2 regions of the Streptomyces sp. NPDC002784 genome follow, and region 1 is predicted to be linked to the other one. Evidence: predicted binding sites of a transcription regulator. Region 1 holds the regulator's gene; the other holds the start of a gene.
The links. The regulator HspR, encoded in region 1, represses chaperone genes until heat shock. The targets are predictions, from matches to a motif close to TTGAGNNNNNNNNNCTCAA.
Positions count from the first base shown of each region.

Region 1 (10,503 bases):
CGAGACCTCGATCAACCTGCCCTACATCACGGCGTCCGCCGAGGGCCCGCTGCACCTGGACGAGAAGCTCACCCGCGCTCAGTTCCAGCAGCTGACGGCCGACCTGCTGGAGCGCTGCAAGACGCCGTTCCACAACGTCATCAAGGACGCCGGCATCTCCATCAACGAGATCGACCACGTCGTCCTCGTCGGTGGCTCCACCCGCATGCCCGCCGTCGCCGAGCTCGTCAAGGAGCTGACCGGCGGCAAGGAGGCCAACAAGGGTGTGAACCCGGACGAGGTCGTCGCCATCGGCGCCTCGCTCCAGGCCGGTGTCCTCAAGGGCGAGGTCAAGGACGTCCTGCTCCTCGACGTGACCCCGCTGTCCCTCGGCATCGAGACCAAGGGCGGCATCATGACCAAGCTCATCGAGCGCAACACCACGATCCCGACCAAGCGGTCCGAGATCTTCACGACGGCCGAGGACAACCAGCCGTCCGTGCAGATCCAGGTCTACCAGGGCGAGCGCGAGATCGCGGCGTACAACAAGAAGCTCGGGATGTTCGAGCTGACCGGTCTGCCGCCGGCGCCGCGTGGCGTCCCGCAGATCGAGGTCTCCTTCGACATCGACGCCAACGGCATCATGCACGTGACCGCGAAGGACCTGGGCACGGGCAAGGAGCAGAAGATGACCGTCACCGGCGGCTCCTCGCTGCCGAAGGACGAGGTCGACCGCATGCGCCAGGAGGCCGAGCAGTACGCGGAGGAGGACCACAAGCGCCGCGAGGCCGCCGAGACCCGCAACCAGGGCGAGCAGCTCGTCTACCAGACCGAGAAGTTCCTCAAGGACAACGAGGACAAGGTCCCGGGCGAGATCAAGACCGAGGTCGAGGCGTCCGTCGAGGAGCTGAAGGCCGCGCTCAAGGGCGAGGACAGCACCGAGATCCGTACCGCCACCGAGAAGGTCGCCGCGGTCTCGCAGAAGCTCGGCCAGGCGATGTACGCCGACGCCCAGGGCGCCCAGGCCGCGGGCGGCGCGTCCGCCGGTGACGAGGCCCCGAAGGCCGACGACGATGTCGTCGACGCCGAGATCGTCGACGACGAGCGCAAGGACGGTGCCGCGTGACCGAGGAGACCCCGGGCTTCGAGGAGAAGCCCGACGTCCCCTCCGGCGCGACCCCCGACGACGCCGAGCCGCAGGCCGCCACCCCGTCGGACGACGAGGGGGCGGCCCCGGCCGGGGACGCAGCACAGATCGCCGGCCTGACGGCCCAGCTGGACCAGGTGCGCAAGTCGCTCGACGAGCGCACCGCGGACCTGCAGCGGCTCCAGGCCGAGTTCCAGAACTACCGCCGCCGCGTGGAGCGGGACCGGATCACGGTGCGGGAGATCGCCGTCGCGAACCTCCTGACCGAGCTCCTGCCCGTGCTCGACGACATCGGCCGCGCCCGGGAGCACGGCGAGCTCGTCGGCGGCTTCAAGTCCGTCGCGGAGTCGCTGGAGACCGTCGCGGCGAAGATGGGTCTGCAGCAGTTCGGCAAGGAGGGCGAGCCCTTCGACCCGACGATCCACGAGGCCCTGATGCACAGCTACGCGCCGGATGTCACCGAGACGACCTGCGTCGCGATCCTCCAGCCGGGGTATCGCATCGGCGAGCGCACCATCCGCCCCGCGCGGGTGGCCGTCGCCGAACCGCAGCCGGGCGCGCAGACGGTGAAGGCCGAGGAGGCGTCCGAGGCCGGCGAGGAGAAGGACAGCAGCTCTGAAGAGGGCTGATCACGGGAAGGAGGGACGTCGGGGATGAGCACCAAGGACTTCATCGAGAAGGACTACTACAAGGTCCTCGGCGTCCCCAAGGACGCCACCGAGGCCGAGATCAAGAAGGCGTACCGCAAACTCGCCCGCGAGTACCACCCGGACGCCAACAAGGGCAACACCAAGGCCGAGGAGCGCTTCAAGGAGATCTCCGAGGCCAACGACATCCTCGGCGACCCCAAGAAGCGCAAGGAGTACGACGAGGCACGCGCCCTCTTCGGCAACGGCGGGTTCCGTCCGGGGCCGGGAGCGGGCGGCGGCTCGTTCAACTTCGACCTGGGCGACCTCTTCGGCGGCGCCGCCCAGGGCGGCCAGGGAGCGGGCGGCTTCGGCGGCGGACTCGGTGACGTCTTCGGGGGACTGTTCAACCGGGGCGGCGCGGGTACCACCCGGGTCCAGCCCAGGCGCGGCCAGGACATCGACACCGAGGTCACGCTCACCTTCACCGAGGCGATCGAGGGCGCGACCGTGCCCCTCAGGATGTCCTCGCAGTCTCCGTGCAAGGCCTGTTCGGGCACCGGCGACAAGAACGGCAACCCGCGGGTGTGCCCGACCTGTGTCGGCACCGGCCAGGTGGCCCGGGGCTCCGGCGGCGGATTCTCGCTGACCGACCCCTGCCCGGACTGCAAGGGCCGCGGTCTGATCGCGGAGACCCCCTGCGAGATCTGCAAGGGCAGCGGTCGCGCGAAGTCGTCGCGGACCATGCAGGTGCGCATCCCGGCCGGGGTGAGCGACAACCAGCGCATCCGGCTGCGCGGCAAGGGCGCGCCCGGCGAGCGGGGCGGCCCGGCCGGAGACCTGTACGTCACGGTGCATGTGGACACCCACCCGGTGTTCGGCCGCAAGGGCGACAACCTCACGGTGACCGTCCCGGTGACGTATCCGGAGGCGGCCCTCGGCGGCGAGGTCAGGGTGCCCACCCTGGGCGGACCGCCGGTCACCCTGAAGCTGCCGCCCGGCACCCCCAACGGCCGCACCATGCGGGCCCGGGGCAAGGGCGCGGTCCGCAAGGACGGCACCCGCGGGGACCTGCTGGTCACCGTCGAGGTGAGTGTCCCGAAGGACCTGACGGGGAAGGCTCGTGACGCACTGGAGGCGTATCGCGAGGCGACCGCGGGTGAGGATCCGCGGGCGGAGCTGTTCCAGTCCGCGAAGGGAGCTTGATGCCAGATGGACGGCCGTCGACGCAACCCGTATGAGCTGACCGAGGAGACCCCGGTCTACGTCATCTCGGTGGCGGCCCAGCTCTCCGGTCTGCACCCGCAGACGCTGCGCCAGTACGACCGGCTCGGCCTCGTCTCCCCGGACCGCACCGCCGGGCGGGGCCGGCGCTACTCGGCCCGCGACATCGAACTGCTCCGCCAGGTGCAGCAGTTGTCGCAGGACGAGGGCATCAACCTGGCCGGCATCAAGCGGATCATCGAGCTGGAGAACCAGGTGGCGGCCCTGCAGAACCGGGTCGCCGAACTCCAGTCGGCCCTGGACGGCGCGGCGGCGGCGATGCAGCAGCGGGAGGCAGCGGTGCACGCGTCGTACCGCCGCGACCTGGTGCCGTATCAGGAGGTCCAGCAGACCAGCGCGCTGGTGGTGTGGCGGCCCAAGCGGCAGCAGTCGGACTGAGCGCGGCGCGCGAGCGCACGAAGGAACCGGGCCCACCGCGGTGGGCCCGGTTCTCTCATGCCGATTTCCTCATGCCGTCGAGTCGGGTGTCGCCAGGTCCAGCTCGGTCGCGACGACGATCTGCGCCTCGCCGGTCCACTGGAAGGAGGAGTTCCCGTCGTCGTCCACGGCATCGACGATGAAGCAGGACTCCTCACCGTCCGGGACGGTCTGGTACTCGTACGAGGTGGTGTCGGCGGACACGTAGTAGCCCGGGTGGAGGGAGCACACGCGCGCCTCCTCGTCCCCCCACAGCTCGCCCCGGCGCACCACGTAACGCGCCAGGTCGGGGGTGGGGTTGGCGTCCCAGGTCACCAGGAAGCCGTACTCGGTCGGCGTGACCTCCACCCCGGTCACCGCGGACGGCGGGGTGAGGTCCTTGCGCTTGCCGCTGACGGCGGCGGAGGGCGCGGACTCGTTGCCGGCCGCGTCGAGGGAGGTCACCCGGTAGAAGGCGGTGGCGCCCTCCTCGGCCGAGGTGTCCACGGAGGAGACCCCGGAGGCGGTCGCCACCCGCGTGTACGTCCCGTCCGCGCTCGCCGCCCGGTACACCCGGTACGACGCGGCTCCCTCGACGGCACTCCAGCCGATCCACAGCCCGTCCAGCTCGGAGGCGGTGCTCAGCCCGCCCGGCACGGCAGGCGCCGTCCGGTCGGCGGTGGTGACGGGCAGGGCCGCCGTGCCCGAGGACTCGTTGCCTGCCTTGTCGTAGGCGCGGACCGTGTACTCGTAGGCGGCGCCGGTGACCGGGAGGGTGGCGTCGGTGTACGCGAGCGAAGTCGTCGTCGCCAGCGGGGTGGCGGGATGGGCACCGCCCTTCTCGCGCCGGTAGATCCGGTACCCCGCGAGGTCCATCTCCTTGTTCTTCGCCCAGCTCACCCTGGCCTTGCCGGTGGTCCGGTCGTACGTCACCGCGGCGCCCGCCGGGGTGAGGGGGCCGACCTTGTCGACGCTCGCCGAAGTGCGGGGTGTGTAGGCGAACTTGACCTTGGCGGAGCCGGTCCAGTTGACGTAGTCGACGCGCAGGGTGTGCTTGCCCTCGGGGATGGTGACGCCGACGGTCTTGGAGACGGTGGTGGAGGTGTTCGTCCACAGGCTGAGCTTGCGGGCGTTCTCGGTGCCCGGGTCCAGGTAGACCCGGATGCCGTCGAGACCGGAGGCGCTGAGGGTGAACGGCCCCCCGGAGCCGAAGTCCCGGGTCACCGTCCAGCGGACGCCGAACTTGTTCGACGGCAGGCCGGACGCGGGGGCGCCCGTGCCCCAGTTCTGGTCGATCACGCTGTCGCAGTCCGTCTTCTTCGGGGCGCCGGAGAAGGTGGTGTTCGCGTAGAACGCCCGCTTGAAGACGGGGGAGGTGCAACTGACCGCCGCGGAGGCGGGGGTGACGACGGCGGCGAGCAGGCCCGCCGCGGTGGCGAGCACGGTCGCGGCGGCCGTGCTTCTGGCTGGGTTCATTCGGTCCTCTGAGGTAGGGCAGCCATGGGACAGCTGTCGTGATCACGACCCGCGAGGAGGGGGGTTGGTTGTACGGAGGGGTCGTAACGGCTGTTTGGAGGGGGTTCCGCCATACCTTCACAAGCCAAGCGGAGCGTGGTGTTGCGCACTCGTTAAGTGATTCCGCTTGACGCGGGATGGCACCGCCGCGTTGGCTTTTCAGTCACCTGGGTCGCAATGCTGCGCCCTCGTCCGGAAGGCACCAGAAGTGAGCTCCCCAATGCGTCGTACCGCCATATGTCTGGCCGCGTCCTCGATGGCCCTCTCGCTCTCCGCCTGCGGAGCCCTGGGAGTGACGGGAGACAGCGCCGACGCGAGCCCGACCAAGGGGGACGACATCACGGTGGGCCTCCTCCTGCCGGAGAAGGCCAACACCCGCTACGACAAGTTCGACCACCCCATCATCCGGGCCAAGGTGGCCGAGCTCACCGACAACAAGGGCCAGGTCGCGTACGCCAACGCCGACGCCAGCGCCGCCACGCAGAGCCGGCAGATGCAGAAGATGATCGACGACGAGGTCGACGTCATCCTGCTGGACGCGGTGGACTCCCAGGCCATCGCCACCGACGTGCAGAAGGCCAAGGACGCCGGCATCCCGGTCATCGCCTACGACCGCCTGGCCGAGGGCCCGATCGACGCGTACATCTCCTTCGACAACGAACTCGTCGGCGAGGTGCAGGGCCGCTCCCTGATGGCCGAGCTCGGCGGTGACGTCGACACCTCGACGAAGATCGTCATGATGAACGGCTCGCCCACCGACCCGAACGCCAAGCAGTTCAAGGCGGGCGCGCTCTCCGAGCTCCAGGGCCAGGTGACGATCGCCAAGTCCTACGACACCAAGGACTGGAAGCCGGAGAACGCCGAGGCCAACATGGCCGAGGCGATCGAGGAGATCGGCGCCGCCAACATCGCGGCCGTCTACTCCGCCAACGACGGCATGGCCGGCGGTGTCATCAAGGCCCTGGAGGCGGCGGGCGTCACCGAGCTGCCGCCGATCACCGGCCAGGACGCCGAACTCGACGCCGTGCAGCGGATCGTCACCGGTGAGCAGTACATGAGCGTGTACAAGTCCTACCCGGAGGAGGCCGAGGCCGCCGCCGAGATGGCCGTGGCCAAGATCCAGGGCAAGGACATCAAGTTCGACTCGCTCACCGCGGACCGCGTCGACAGCCCCACCACCCAGGACATCCCCGCCCAGCTCGTCCCGGTGGTCGCGCTGACGCGGGAGAACATCAAGGACACCGTCGTCGACGACGGCATCTACAAGCTCTCCGAGATCTGCACCGCCAAGTACGAGACGGCGTGCGACGAGATCGGGCTCACGTAGCCACCGCCGGGGCCGCCGAGGCGTGTTGCGGACCACGTCCCGTCCGCGCATAGTTTGCGCTGCGGAAGACGCTGGAACCGGGGGTGGGATGGACGATGGCCGGGCACGGGACGGACGGGCATCCACACGGTGCTGACCGACTGTGCGAGGCCGGGGATCGGGTGTATTCCCGGGCCGTACGGCGCGGCCGTGTGCCCCGCCAGGACGCGGAGGCGGTGCCCTGCCTGCTGGAACTGGCGCTGCTGCACCCGGACCCCGACGACATGGCCTGGCTGGTGCCGACCTCCCCGCAGGAGGTCATGACCCGGCTGCTGCGCGGGGTGTACGACGAGGTCAGCGCCGGCCAGCGGCGGATGGGCTCGGCGGTCGCCGCCTTCGAGTGGTACGCGGGGCTCGGCCCGCAGCCGCACAACGGTCCCGCGGAGGGCAGCGCGATCCGTGTCCTGGACGGGCTCTCCCGGATCCAGGCCGCGATGGACGAGGCCACCGACGCCTGCACCACCGAGGTGCTCACCGTGCAGCCGGGCGGCATCCGCCCCGAGCACGAGCTGACCGAGGGCCTGCACCGCGCGATGGCCCTGCGCGCCCGCGGGGTGCGGATGCGCGACCTGTACACGCACGTGGCCCGGCACGGGCAGGGGCTGCTCAACTACCTGGAGCTGATGGGCGACACGGTCGAGGCGCGCACCCTGGAGGAGGTCATCGACCGGCTGATCCTCTTCGACCGCACGGTCGCCTTCATCCCCGCCAACGCCGACCGCACCCTCGCCCTGGAGCTGCGCCACCCCGCGCTCGTGCAGTACCTGGTGACGGTCTTCGAACGGCTGTGGCGCCTGGCGATCCCGCTCACCGCGCCGCTGCCGGAGACCGGCATCGAGGGCATCTCCTCCCGGGAGCGGTCCATCGCCGCCCTGCTCGCCGAGGGCCATCAGGACGCGGTGATCGCCGAGCGCCTCGGCATCAGCGTCCGCACCTGCCGCGCCCATATCGCCCGGCTCTCGGAGACGCTCGGCGCGGCCAGCCGTACCCAGCTCGGCGTCCGGATCGCCCAGGCCGGCCTGGACGGACCGCCCCGGCCGGGCGGCCTCGGACCGGTCAGCCTTCCCGATGTTCCCGGCCAAGGATCCCCGACTGCCCGATGAGATAGCCGAGCTGGGCCCGGCTCTCGCTGCCGAGCGTCGCCGCGAGCTTGGCGATGTGCACCCGGGCGGTACGGACGTTCATGCCGAGCCGGTCCGCGATGGCGGTGTCGGTGTGGCCCTCCACCAGGAGCCGGGCGATGGCGCGCTGGCGCGGGGTGATGCCGTTGAGCGTCGGCTGCTGGACCGCCTCGGGGTACATCGGCGTCGCCAGCTGCCACAGCCGGTCGAAGGTGGTGGCGAAGTAGGAGATCAGCGCCGGGTGGCGGATCTCCAGGGCGTGGGTGGCGTCGGCGCTCGCCGGGATGAAGGCCACCGTGCGGTCCACGCAGATCAGCCGGTCGGTGACCTCGTCCAGGGTGCGCGCCTCGACATCGCCCACCAGTTCCTCGTACCGCGCCATGACCTGGGGGGAGTGGCGCAGGGTGTGCGGGTAGAGGGTGCGGATGCGGCCGCCGCGGTCGAGCAGGTCCTGGTCGCGGGCCATGGCGGCGAGGTGGGTGGCGGGGTTGGCGCGGGAGCCGTAGCTGGTGTGCGGCTGGATGCTGAGCACTTCGCGCTCGGCCTCGGCCATGGCCTCGGTGAGGACGTCGTTGATGCGCCGCTTGCCGCCGATCACCTCGATCAGCGGCTGCCGGTCGTCGGCCGCGTGCCGGCCGTCGATCCGCATCCACGCCTCGAAGGTCTCCGCGAGGGCCAGTTCGCGCCGGCGTTCCTCGGCGACGCGTTCCGCGGAGGCGCGCAGCAGCCGGTGCAGGGCGGTGGCCGGGGCGACCGGCTCCAGCAGGCCGATGTCCCCCACGGTCGGCTGGAGCAGCCCCGCATCGACCAGGCAAGGGGCCTGGGCGGCCTCCTGAGCGCCTATCGGGCCGTGCCGCAGGGCGTACTCGTACAGGCGTGCGCCGGGCGCGCACAGCTCGTCCACGCCGTGTTCGGGGTGCCCGGTGCCGTTCACTGCGCGCGGTCCAGGATCCCGGACTGTGCGATGAGGTAGCCGAGCTGGGCCCGGCTGCCGCTGCCGAGGGCGTTGGCGAGCTTGGCTATGTGGGCCCGGCAGGTGCGGACGTTCATGCCCAGGCGCCGGGCGATGGCCTCGTCGACATGGCCCTCCACCAGCAGCTTGGCGATGGAATGCTGGATGTCGGTGATGCCGTCCGGGTCGGCCTCGTAGGGAGCGCCGGCGCTCAGCGGGACCGCGCGGCTCCACATGAACTCGAACACCTTGATGAGGTAGCCCACCAGGCCGGGGTGGCGCAGTTCCAGGGCGACCTGCCGGTCGTCCCGGATGGGGATGAAGGCGACCGCCTCGTCGCAGATGATGAGCCGCTCGACCAGTTCGTCGATGGTGCGGTACTCCGCCTTGCCGTCGGCGAAGTGGTCGACCCAGGCGAGCCGTTCGGGGCTGTAGCGGGCGGTGTGCTGGTAGAGGGTGCGGATCCGGACCCCGCGCTCGATCAGCAGCTTGTCCCGCTCCAGCGCCTCGACGAGCCGGCGCTCGGGGTGCCGGTGGCTGGGCTGGACGGTGAGCATCTCGTTCTGGCACTGGGCGATCGCCAGGTCGAGCGCCGCATTGATGCGGTCGAGGCCCTCCAATACGGTGATGGAGTGGGTGGACGCCGCGCCCTGGGCGCTGAGGGCCATGAACGGCTCGAAAGCGTTGGCCAGTTCGATCGAGAGCCGGCGGTGCTCGGTGATCTCCCGCTCTATGGGATTGAGCCGTTGTGCCAGGGCGACCGCGGGCGGAACCGGGCGCAGCCAGCTCGCGTCGTCGGGGTCGGGGTGGAGCAGGGCGAACTCCATCAGGCACGGGGCGGATTCCGTGTCCGAGCGGGCGATACGTCCCATGCGCAACGCGTTCGCGTAAAGACGACCGCCTTCCTCGCACAGCTCCGTCACAGCGTGGGGATGCGTCGCTTTAGTCCGATTCATTGCTAAATCTCCACCCCCCAGGGTCCTGAACATGCAGGAACATGATGCACCGATCGTGTGGCCATGACGTGCCCGAATGAGCCATCGTCTTATCCGACGGGGGAAGAGGGGACCTTCAAGTGAGGACGAAGCCGACTATGCGTAAGAGAATGCTTCGCTCGGTACTTGTCGCCGCCTTCTCCGCCGTTGTGGCCTTCGGATCGCTGAGTGGGCTCTCGGGTGTGAACGGTGACAGTGCCTGGTCGAGTCCGGCCGCCGGCGCGGCTGGGGGCGATACTCCTGTCCACACGGATGACAGCGCGTGGAGCTGACGTGACGACCCCACCCGACGACCGCTCCTTCCGCCGCGAAATGGCCACCGCCTACCGCTCCGGCTGGCACTTCATCGATCTGGTCACCGCCATCCCCCACCCTGGTGACTCGCTGATGGTGACTGTCTTCGGAGAACCGGTCGTCGTCACCCGGGACGAGGACGAGGACCTGCGTGCCTACCGGTGTCTGCGACGGCCCCGGGGGGCGCCGCAGCCGGTGCGCTGTGCCATCCGCTACGGAATGATCTTTGTGAACCTGGACCAGCGGGACCACGAGCAACTGGTGGACCCGGAGGTCCCGGTGGACCGGACCATCTCAGCCACCCCCCGCAGTGCCTGACGCGATTCCCCCGTCGTAACAGATCGCTCAGGTGCTTCCCCCCGCAGCGGCGTCACCGTGACCTGAACACGGTGACGCCGCTGCAGTTTTACGGGACATGTCGGGTTATCCACCTGATCCGGTGCTGGCCGAAAACCGCCGGTCGCACCCGGTCAGCCGCGCCCCATGGCCCGCTCCAGTTCGATCTCGATCACCACGCGCGCCGGATTCGGGGCCGGTGTCCGCTCGTAGCGCTCGGCGTACCGCCGCTCGGCCTCCGCGATCCGCTCCGGCTCGGTGCGCACCCGCGCCCGCCCCTCCAGCGTCGCCCACCGCCGCCCGGCCACCTGGCACACCGCGACCCGCGCCCCGGCGGGCCCGGCGGCCAGCACATGGGCCACCTTGGCGCTCGTCCTGTTCGTGATCACCCGGGCCAGGCCCGCCTCCGGGTCGTACGTCACCCCGACCGGCACCACATGCGGGCTGCCGTCCGGGCGCGGCGTCGTCAGCGTGCACAGGTGCCGCTCCCGC
Region 1 is NZ_JBSFVD010000006.1:57,711-68,213, reverse strand. Features, by position in the region: gene dnaK (molecular chaperone DnaK) at 1-1,105, shown strand, start outside; gene grpE (nucleotide exchange factor GrpE) at 1,102-1,755, shown strand; gene dnaJ (molecular chaperone DnaJ) at 1,780-2,958, shown strand; gene ACWD1Z_RS14340 (heat shock protein transcriptional repressor HspR) at 2,965-3,414, shown strand; gene ACWD1Z_RS14335 (PA14 domain-containing protein) at 3,484-4,908, opposite strand; gene ACWD1Z_RS14330 (sugar ABC transporter substrate-binding protein) at 5,168-6,274, shown strand; gene ACWD1Z_RS14325 (LuxR C-terminal-related transcriptional regulator) at 6,370-7,416, shown strand; gene ACWD1Z_RS14320 (LuxR C-terminal-related transcriptional regulator) at 7,370-8,368, opposite strand; gene ACWD1Z_RS14315 (helix-turn-helix transcriptional regulator) at 8,365-9,342, opposite strand; gene ACWD1Z_RS14310 (hypothetical protein) at 9,655-9,993, shown strand; gene ACWD1Z_RS14305 (pyridoxamine 5'-phosphate oxidase family protein) at 10,146-10,503, opposite strand, start outside.

Region 2 (10,503 bases), on a different contig from region 1:
GCGCGGAGTGAATCATTCCCTCCCAAATCTGGCGCTTGACCTGCGTGCGGGCGCCAATTGCGCGATCGTTGCCAGCCTTTGGCGAACCTTGTGAAGGGCTCGTGCAGACTGGCTGGATGCGTACTGAACTTGTGTCGGAGCCCGGTGATGCCGCCCGCCCCAACGAGGACTTCGCAAGCGTCGGACTGCCCGCCTCCGGACAGGGCGGCGCGGTGGTGGTCCTCGACGGGGTGACTCCGCCGAGGGGTGCTACGGGCTGTCTGCATTCCGTTCCCTGGTTCACCGCGCGGCTCGGCGGGGCCCTGACCGAACTGACCGTTTCACTCCCGGATGTTCCTCTCGCCGACGCCCTGTCGCTCGCCCTCGCGCGTACCGCCGAGGCGCACCGGGGAACATGTGACCTTTCTCACCCGCGCACACCCCAGGCAACGGTCGTCGTGGCCCGCTGGTCACCGGAGACCGTGGAGTACCTGATCCTGTCGGACTCGGCCCTGCTGGTGGAGTCGCCGGACGGCGCCCTGACGCCCTACCTCGACGACCGCCTGTCCCTGCTGCCCCGGTCCGCCCTGGCCACGGACGAGATGGTCGACGCCGGCCTGCGGAACAAGGAGGGCGGCTTCTTCACCGCCGCGGCGGATCCCTCGGTGGCCGCCAGGGCGGTGACCGGAACCCTGCCCCGCATCGAGGTACGCGCCCTGGCCGCCCTCACGGACGGGGCGACCCGCTGGGTGGAGACCTTCGGCGCCGGAGACTGGCCCGACCTGTTCGACGTCGTCCGCAAGGAAGGCGCCCAGTCCCTCATCGACCAGGTCCGCGCACTGGAACTCGCCGACGAGGACCGGGCCTTCCTCCGGCGGAGCAAGACCCACGACGACGCGACGGTGGTCTACGTCGAACTCTGACCGCCCCCGCGCGTGCCCTCGCCGGACGCGTCACGGAGGGGCCCCGGTACGGACCCCGCCCGACGCGCCTGGCGGGGCCCCGACGCCGGCGGCGGGCCGGGTCCCTTGCGGGGAGCAGGCCCTCGACAGGACGCTGGAGGCGGGGCGGATCCGACGCCGGGGGCGAGCCCGGACACCGGCGGCGGGCCGGGCCCCCTCCGGGCAGCAGGCCCTCGACAGGACTCCGGAGGCGAGGCAGAACCGACGCCAGGGGGCAAGCCCCGACACCGGCAGCGAGGCGAATCCGACGCCGGGTGCGAGCCCGGACACCGGCAGCGGGCCAGGCCCCCTCCGGGTCAGCAGACCCTCAACAGGACGCCGCAGGCGAGACGGACCCGACGCCAAGGGGCAAGCCCCGACACCCGCAGCGAGGCGAATCCGACGCCGGGGGCAAGCCCCGACACCGGCAGCAGGCCGGGCCCCCTCCAGGGAGCAAACCCTCAACAGGACGCCGCAGGCCAGTCAGAACCGACACCGGGAGGCAAGCCCCGACACCGGCAGCGGGCCAGCCCCCTCCGGGCAGCAAACCCTCAACAGGACGCCCGAGGCGGGGCAGATCCGGGCCAGGGGCGGGCCTCGATAGCGGCAGCGAGGCGGATCCGGCGCCGGGGGGAGCCTTGGTACCGGCGGCGGGCCGGGGCCTGGGGCTTGACCCCGAGGGCGTGGTCGGGCCCAGGAGCGGACCTCGAAGCGACGCCGCGGGCGGGCCTGGCTCCGCGTCGGAAGCGGCCTGGTCGGCCGCCGAGACGAACCGGACCCCAGCGCCCCCGCCTGCCTCCGCGCCGAAAGCCGCCTGACCGGCCACCGAGACGAACCCGGACACCAGCGCCCCCGCCTGCCTCCGCGCCGGAAGCCGCCTGACCGGCCACCCAGGCGGGCCCGACCTCAGAGCCCGGGCATCGACGCGGTGCGCCGGCGTGCCGGGGGGTCAGCCCTGGCCCTCCATTTCCTCGTTCAGCTGGTTCAGCAGGCGGGCCAGTTCCGCGACCTCTTTGGGGTCCCAGCCGGAGAGGCGACGGGCGTAGCGGGCTCGGCGGGCGTTGCGTACCTTGCTCACCCGGCCGCGGCCCTCCTCCGTGAGGTGGACCAGCCAGGCCCGCCCGTCCGCGGGGTCGGGCTCGCGGGCGACCAGGCCGAGGTCCTCCAGGGCACGCAACTGGCGGGACATGGTGGCCTTGCCGACGCCGATGTACGCGGCGAGTTCCGTCGCCCGCTGCTGCCCGCACTCGCCGAGGCGGATCAGCAGCCCGTACGCCGCCGACTCCAGGTCCGGATGGACCTCGCGGGCCATCTCGCCCTGACTGGCCCGCGCCCGCCGCAGCAGTACGGTCAACTCCCGCTCCAGGGACAGGAACTCGGGCTGGTCCACGCCACGCCCTGGCATCCCCGCGGACACCCCGGATCCGACTCGACGTCCGTCGCCGTTTCCGTCTTCGCGCACGTCAGCCCCTGCCTCGGTTTCCCAGTTCTGAAAGTTTCCGTCACATGCCGTCATCGCCGCAGCTCCGTCAGTATTTCCCAGGCGTAGACCAACGGCAGCCCCCAGCCCCTCTTCCACCCGCCGGTCCCCGCCCGTGGCGTCGTTCCCGGACATCCGACCGGCATGCCCACGCCGGCATCGTCCGACGGCGGACCAACAACAGGCCAACGCCGAGGCCTCGCATGCCGCCGCCTCACGGCTCTCCCACCGCGCACCACCGAGCCTTCGGAGGCAGGCTGTGCGTGTGCACAGACCCGGACTGATCCGCCTCAGCCTCACGGCGCTCCTGCTCACGGCGCTGTCCCTGACATGCGCCGCCCCCACCTCCGCCGCCCCCACCTCCGCCGCCCCCACCTCCGCCGAGCCCGGCTCCCCGGCCGGCCCCGACACCCCCGCCCGGGGCTCCGCCCACATGGGCATCGGCGTCCCGGCCCACGACGGCGTCCACGGCCTGCCCGGGGACACCCGCGCCAGCCAGACGGAGGGCGTCGACGTCTCCTCCCACCAGGGCGACGTGGCCTGGTCGACCCTGTGGAGCAGCGGCGTGAAGTGGGCCTACGTGAAGGCCACGGAAGGCACGTACTACACGAACCCCTACTACGCCCAGCAGTACAACGGCTCCCACACCGTGGGCATGATCCGCGGCGCCTACCACTTCGCCACCCCGGACACCACGTCCGGCGCAACCCAGGCCGACTACTTCGTGGACCACGGCGGCGGCTGGTCCCGCGACGGCCGGACCCTCCCCGGCGCCCTCGACATCGAGTGGAACCCGTACGGCGCGGCCTGCTACGGCAAGACCCCGAGCGCCATGGTCACCTGGATCCGCGACTTCCTGAACCAGTACAAGGCGCGCACGGGCCGGGACGCCGTCATCTACACGGCGACGAGTTGGTGGACCCAGTGCACGGGCAACTACGCCGGCTTCGCCGGCAACCCGCTGTGGATCGCGCGGTACGCGTCGACGGTGGGGACGCTGCCGGCCGGCTGGAGCCACCACACCATGTGGCAGTACACCTCGACCGGCCCGACGGTCGGCGACCACGACAGGTTCAACGGGGCCCTGGACCGGGTCCAGGCCCTCGCCCACGGCTGAGCGCACGGCTGAGCCCACGGCTGAGCGCACGACGAAGGCCCGGGCCTCCCTCTCGGGAGCCGGGCCCTCGCCTTCGTCCGGCAGCGTCCGTCACGCCGCCGCCGGAACCTCCGCCCGCGCTCCGGCCGTGGCCGGGGACAGGGCCAGGTCGAGCACCTGCCGTACGTCCGTCACGGCGTGCACGTCGAGCTTGTCGAGGACCTCGGCGGGCACGTCGTCCAGGTCCGGCTCGTTGCGCTTGGGGATGATCACCGTGGTGACGCCCGCCCGGTGCGCGGCCAGCAGCTTCTGCTTCACCCCGCCGATCGGCAGGACCCGCCCGGTCAGGGACACCTCCCCCGTCATCGCCACGTCCGTACGGACCAGCCGGCCCGACAGCAGCGAGGCGAGCGCCGTCGTCATCGTGATGCCCGCGCTCGGCCCGTCCTTCGGGACCGCGCCCGCCGGGAAGTGGATGTGCACACCCCGGTCCTTCAGGTCGGCCACCGGCAGTTCGAGCTCGGCGCCGTGCGAGCGGAGGAAGGACAGGGCGATCTGCGCGCTCTCCTTCATCACGTCACCGAGCTGCCCGGTCAGCGTCAGCCCCGCCGCGCCCGTCTCCGGGTCGGCCAGGGACGCCTCCACGAACAGCACGTCACCGCCGGCGCCGGTCACCGCGAGGCCGGTCGCCACACCGGGGACCGCCGTACGGCGTTCCGCCGGGTCCTGGGCCGACTCGGGCACGTGGTGCGGGCGCCCGATCAGCCCGCGCAGATCGCCGTCCGTCACGGTGAACGGCAGCTCCCGCTCGCCCAGTTCGTGCTGGGCCGCGACCTTGCGCAGCAGCCTCGCGATCGAGCGCTCCAGGTTGCGCACGCCGGCCTCGCGCGTGTACTCACCGGCGAGCCTGCGCAGGGCGCTCTCGTCCAGGGTCACCTCGTCCCGGTCCAGACCGGCCCGCTCCAGCTGGCGCGGAAGCAGGTGGTCGCGGGCGATGACGACCTTCTCGTCCTCGGTGTAGCCGTCGAGGCGGACCAGCTCCATCCGGTCGAGCAGGGCCTCCGGGATGGCCTCCAGGACGTTGGCCGTGGCGAGGAACACCACGTCGCTGAGGTCGAGTTCGACCTCCAGGTAGTGGTCGCGGAAGGTGTGGTTCTGCGCCGGGTCCAGGACCTCCAGCAGCGCCGCCGCCGGGTCGCCGCGGAAGTCGGAGCCCACCTTGTCGATCTCGTCGAGCAGGACCACCGGGTTCATCGACCCGGCCTCCTTGATCGCCCGCACGATCCGGCCGGGCAGCGCGCCGACGTACGTACGCCGGTGACCGCGGATCTCCGCCTCGTCCCGGACACCGCCGAGGGCCACGCGCACGAACTTGCGCCCCATGGCGTGGGCGACCGACTCCCCGAGCGAGGTCTTGCCGACGCCGGGCGGGCCGACGAGAGCCAGTACGGCACCGCCGCGCCGGCCTCCGACGACACCGAGCCCCCGGTCGTTGCGGCGCTTGCGCACCGCGAGGTACTCGGTGATCCGCTCCTTCACGTCCTCCAGGCCCGCGTGCTCGGCGTCCAGGACGGACTTCGCGCCCTGGATGTCGTAGGCGTCCTCGGTCCGTTCGTTCCAGGGCAGTTCGAGGACCGTGTCGAGCCAGGTCCGGATCCAGGAGCCCTCGGGTGACTGGTCGCTGGACCGCTCCAGCTTGTCGACCTCCTTCAGGGCCGCCTCGCGGACCTTCTCCGGCAGGTCGGCGGCCTCGACACGGGCGCGGTAGTCGTCGGACTCCTCGCCCTCCGCCTCGCCGTTCAGCTCGCGCAGCTCCTTGCGCACGGCCTCCAGCTGGCGGCGCAGCAGGAACTCGCGCTGCTGCTTGTCGACGCCTTCCTGGACGTCCTTGGCGATGGTCTCGGCGACGTCCTGCTCGGCGAGGTGGTCGCGCAGTTGCTGGGTGGCGAGCTTGAGGCGGGCGACCGGGTCGGCGGTCTCCAGCAGCGCCACCTTCTGTTCGGTGGTGAGGAACGGCGAGTACCCGGAGTTGTCGGCGAGCGCGGACACGTCGTCGATGGCCTGGACCCGGTCCACGACCTGCCAGGCGCCGCGCTTGCGCAGCCAGGCGGTGGCGAGCGCCTTGTACTCCTTCACCAATTCGGTGACCTGCCCCGGCAGCGGGTCGGGGGCGCTGTCGTCGACGTGGGTGCCCTCGACCCACAGGGCGGCGCCGGGACCGGTGGTCCCGGCGCCGATCCGCACGCGGCCGCGGCCGCGGATCAGGGCGCCCGGGTCACCGTCGGCGAGCCGGCCCACCTGCTCCACCGTGCCGAGCACGCCGGTGCTCGCGTACGTGCCGTCGATGCGCGGAACCAGCAGCACCCGTGGCTTGCCCGGCTGGGATCCGGCGGCCGCTTGGGCCGCCTCCACGGCGGCGCGTACATCGGCGTCGTTCAGATCCAGCGGGACCACCATTCCGGGCAGCACGACCTCGTCATCGAGCGGCAGCACAGGCAGGGTGAGCGGTGTGGACGTCGATGCCATGATCTCCCCTTCGGCAGTCAAGTTGAGCTATGCCGACTCAATGCTCGGGAAAGCTTGAATGTTCCCCCACCGCCGTTCGCTGTGAGCGATCACCGCCCCGACGGGGCCGGAGCTGCCAAGATGAGGGGATGCCCGCTTCGTACGACATCCCTCAAGTCCTGGACCGTCGCGAAGGCCCGCACGGCGAGGTCGTGTTGCGGCGGCACGGTGACCTGCTGCAGATCATCGCCAACGGCTGTTTCCTCATGGACACCTCCGACGGCCGCTCCGAGCGGCTGCTCGTGGACGCGGCCCGGGACGCCCTCGACGGCAGGCCCCAGCCGAGGGTGCTGATCGGAGGTCTGGGCGTGGGGTTCTCGCTCGCACACGCCGCCGCCGATCCCCGCTGGGGGCGGATCACGGTCGTCGAACGCGAGCCCGCCGTCATCGACTGGCACCGCGCCGGACCCCTCGCCGACCTCACCGAACGGGCCTTCGCGGACCCGCGGACCGAGATCCTCGAAACGGATCTCCTCGCCTACGTCAATGAGACATCCGACACGTTCGACGCGCTGTGTCTCGACATCGACAACGGCCCCGGCTGGACGGTCACGGAGGGCAACCAGGGTCTGTACTCGGTGGCCGGACTGGCAAGCTGCGCAAGGGTTTTGAGCCCCGGCGGGGTGCTGGCCGTCTGGTCCGCGCAGCCCTCTCCGGAATTCGAAGAAACCTTGCGGAATGCCGGGTTCAATCAGGTGCGTACCGAAGAGATCCCCGTTGCCCGGGGCGTTCCCGACGTCGTGCACCTCGCCGTCGGACCTGGATAGCCGAGCTGCGGCGACTCCCCGTACGCTGCTGCCCTGGCGCGGATCATTCAAGCGTCAATCGCAAGCATGCGCAGGCATGTGCCAGACAAACGGATCACCCCACGGATTCCGGAAAGCAACTTCAGGGGCGGGCGATGGAGCAGACACACACCTCCCACAACGGCACGACGGCGACACCCGGCGCACAGCGCCGGGTGCTGGTGGTAGAGGACGATCCGACCATCGTGGACGCCATCGCGGCCCGCCTGCGCGCCGAGGGATTCCTCGTGCAGACCGCGGGTGACGGGCCCTCGGCCGTCGACACGGCGGAGGCCTGGCAGCCCGACCTGCTGATCCTCGACATCATGCTGCCGGGCTTCGACGGCCTGGAGGTCTGCCGCCGCGTCCAGGCGCAGCGCCCGGTCCCGGTGCTGATGCTGACCGCGCGCGACGACGAGACCGACATGCTGGTCGGGCTCGGCGTCGGCGCCGACGACTACATGACCAAGCCGTTCTCGATGCGCGAGCTGGCCGCCCGCGTCCATGTGCTCCTGCGTCGCGTGGAGCGGGCCGCGATCGCCGCCTCCACCCCGCGCAGCGGCATCCTGCGCCTCGGCGAGCTGGAGATCGACCACGCGCAGCGCCGGGTGCGGGTGCGCAGCGAGGACGTCCACCTGACGCCCACCGAGTTCGACCTCCTGGTGTGCCTGGCGAACACCCCGCGCGCGGTGCTCTCCCGTGAGCAGCTGCTCGCGGAGGTGTGGGACTGGGCGGACGCCTCCGGCACCCGGACCGTCGACAGCCACATCAAGGCGCTGCGCCGGAAGATCGGCGCCGAGCGCATCCGTACCGTGCACGGCGTGGGCTACGCCCTGGAGACCCCGACGCCATGAGCGACGGGCCGGCCGCGCGAAAAGGCCCCAGGGAGCCCTGGGGCGGCGTACGTCCGTTCTCGATCAAGACCAAGCTGGGCGCGCTGGTCGTCATCTCGGTACTGATCACCACCGGTCTGTCGATGATCGCGGTGCAGACCAAGACGGAGCTGCGCTTCATCACCGTCTTCTCGATGATCGCCACCCTGCTCATCACCCAGTTCGTGGCGCACTCGCTCACCGCGCCGCTGGACGAGATGAACACGGTGGCCCGCTCGATCTCGCACGGCGACTACTCCCGCCGGGTGCGCGAGAACCGCCGGGACGAGCTGGGCGACCTGGCCGAGACGATCAACGTCATGGCCGACGAGCTGGAGGCCCAGGACCAGCAGCGCAAAGAGCTGGTCGCGAACGTCTCGCACGAGCTGCGCACCCCCATCGCCGGCCTGCGCGCGGTGCTGGAGAACATCGTCGACGGGGTCACCGAGGCCGACCCCGAGACCATGCGCACCGCGCTGAAGCAGACGGAGCGCCTGGGCCGCCTGGTCGAGACGCTGATGGACCTGTCCCGCCTCGACAACGGCGTCGTACCGCTGAAGAAGCGCCGCTTCGAGGTGTGGCCCTATCTGTCCGGGGTGCTGAAGGAGGCCAACATGGTCGCCTCCACGCGCGCGGGCATCGCCTCGGGCTCGGGCGGCCACACCCGTACGGACGTCCATCTGCACCTGGACGTCTCGCCGCCGGAGCTGACCGCGCACGCGGACCCCGAGCGCATCCACCAGGTGGTGGCGAATCTCATCGACAACGCGGTCAAGCACAGCCCCGCGCACGGGCGCGTGACGGTGAAGGCCCGGCGCGGCCACTGGCCCGAGTCGCTGGAGCTGGAGGTGCTGGACGAGGGCCCCGGCATCCCGAAGTCGGAGTGGCACCGGGTGTTCGAGCGGTTCAACCGCGGCGCGGTCTCCGCGCCGCACGGTCCGGGCAGCGACGGCGGTACGGGTCTGGGCCTGGCCATCGCCCGCTGGGCGGTGGATCTGCACGGCGGCCGGATCGGAGTGGCCGAATCCGAGCGCGGTTGCCGGATTCTTGTCACTCTTCCGGGACTGCCATCCGCGTCGAGTTGACGTAGGGTTCGAACCGTAGCCACAAGATCCACGGGCGTTCGGGCAGCCGGACACGTGTGATCAGGCAGAGGCCCGCGCCGTCGGCGCGTCAGGCCGGTATCGACGCATCCCCGAGCAAGCGGAACCACGCTTGTTTCCCGCCATTTCCACGCGCGAAACACGCTCTCCGATGTGACTTACGCGACGATGAACGGGCCCGGACTGACCTTCCCCGTCAGGGAGGCGTAGCCTTTATTCCCGCTGTCCATCACCTTGTGAAGCGGAAGAGGGCGGTTGCCGCCGTGTCGCCACAGTCCCCCAGTAACTCGAGCATCTCGACCGACACCGACCAAGCGGGCAAGAACCCCGCTGCCGCGTTCGGTCCCAATGAGTGGCTCGTCGACGAGATCTATCAGCAGTACCTCCAGGACCCGAATTCGGTAGACCGCGCCTGGTGGGACTTCTTCGCCGACTACAAGCCGGGGTCGCCTGCCGCCCCGGCTCCGGCGGGCAACGCGGCGGCGGAGACCGCCGCGCCCGCCGCATCCGCTCCAGCCGCCCCCGCGGCCCCGGCTCCGGCCGCTCCCGCGGCTCCGGCTCCAGCGGCCCCGCAGCCGGCCGCCGCCGCGCCGGCGCCCGCCGCGCCCGCCCAGGCTCCGGCTCAGGCCCAAGCTCCGGCTCCGGCTCCGGCCAAGCCCGCCGCCGCCAAGCCGGCAGCCGCGAAGGCCGCTCCGGCCGCCGCGGCCCCGGAGGGCCCCGAGCTGGTGCCGCTGCGCGGCCCGGCCGCCGCGGTCGCGAAGAACATGAACGCCTCGCTGGAGCTGCCCACGGCCACGTCCGTGCGCGCGGTCCCGGTGAAGCTGCTCTTCGACAACCGCATCGTCATCAACAACCACCTCAAGCGCGCCCGGGGCGGGAAGATCTCCTTCACGCACCTGATCGGCTACGCGATGGTGCAGGCCATCAAGGCCATGCCGGCGATGAACTACGCGTTCGGCGAGAAGGACGGCAAGCCGACGCTGATCAAGCCGGCGCACGTCAACCTCGGCCTCGCCATCGACCTGGTCAAGCCCAACGGCGACCGCCAGCTGGTCGTCGCGGCGATCAAGAAGGCCGAGACGCTGAACTTCTTCGAGTTCTGGCAGGCCTACGAGGACATCGTCCGCCGCGCCCGCGACGGCAAGCTGACGATGGACGACTTCTCCGGCGTCACGGTCTCCCTGACCAACCCCGGCGGCCTCGGCACCGTCCACTCGGTCCCGCGTCTGATGCCCGGCCAGTCGGTCATCATGGGCGTCGGCTCCATGGACTACCCGGCGGAGTTCCAGGGCACCTCCCAGGACACCCTGAACAAGCTCGGCATCTCGAAGGTCATGACGCTCACGTCGACCTACGACCACCGGGTCATCCAGGGCGCCGCCTCCGGCGAGTTCCTGCGCCAGGTCGCGAACCTCCTCCTCGGCGAGAACGGCTTCTACGACGACATCTTCGAGGCGCTGCGGATCCCGTACGAGCCGGTCCGCTGGCTCAAGGACATCGACGCCAGCCACGACGACGACGTCACCAAGGCCGCCCGGGTGTTCGAGCTGATCCACTCCTACCGGGTCCGCGGCCACGTCATGGCCGACACCGACCCGCTGGAGTACCGCCAGCGCAAGCACCCCGACCTGGACATCACCGAGCACGGCCTGACCCTGTGGGACCTGGAGCGTGAGTTCGCG
Region 2 is NZ_JBSFVD010000001.1:125,327-135,829, forward strand. Features, by position in the region: gene ACWD1Z_RS00580 (hypothetical protein) at 117-902, shown strand; gene ACWD1Z_RS00585 (MarR family winged helix-turn-helix transcriptional regulator) at 1,870-2,382, opposite strand; gene ACWD1Z_RS00590 (lysozyme) at 2,660-3,517, shown strand; gene lon (endopeptidase La) at 3,608-6,022, opposite strand; gene ACWD1Z_RS00600 (spermine/spermidine synthase domain-containing protein) at 6,151-6,828, shown strand; gene ACWD1Z_RS00605 (response regulator transcription factor) at 6,963-7,700, shown strand; gene ACWD1Z_RS00610 (sensor histidine kinase) at 7,697-8,803, shown strand; gene ACWD1Z_RS00615 (multifunctional oxoglutarate decarboxylase/oxoglutarate dehydrogenase thiamine pyrophosphate-binding subunit/dihydrolipoyllysine-residue succinyltransferase subunit) at 9,085-10,503, shown strand, end outside.
Region 2: the regulator HspR is predicted to act here: its motif matches at 6,045-6,063, upstream of lon (endopeptidase La).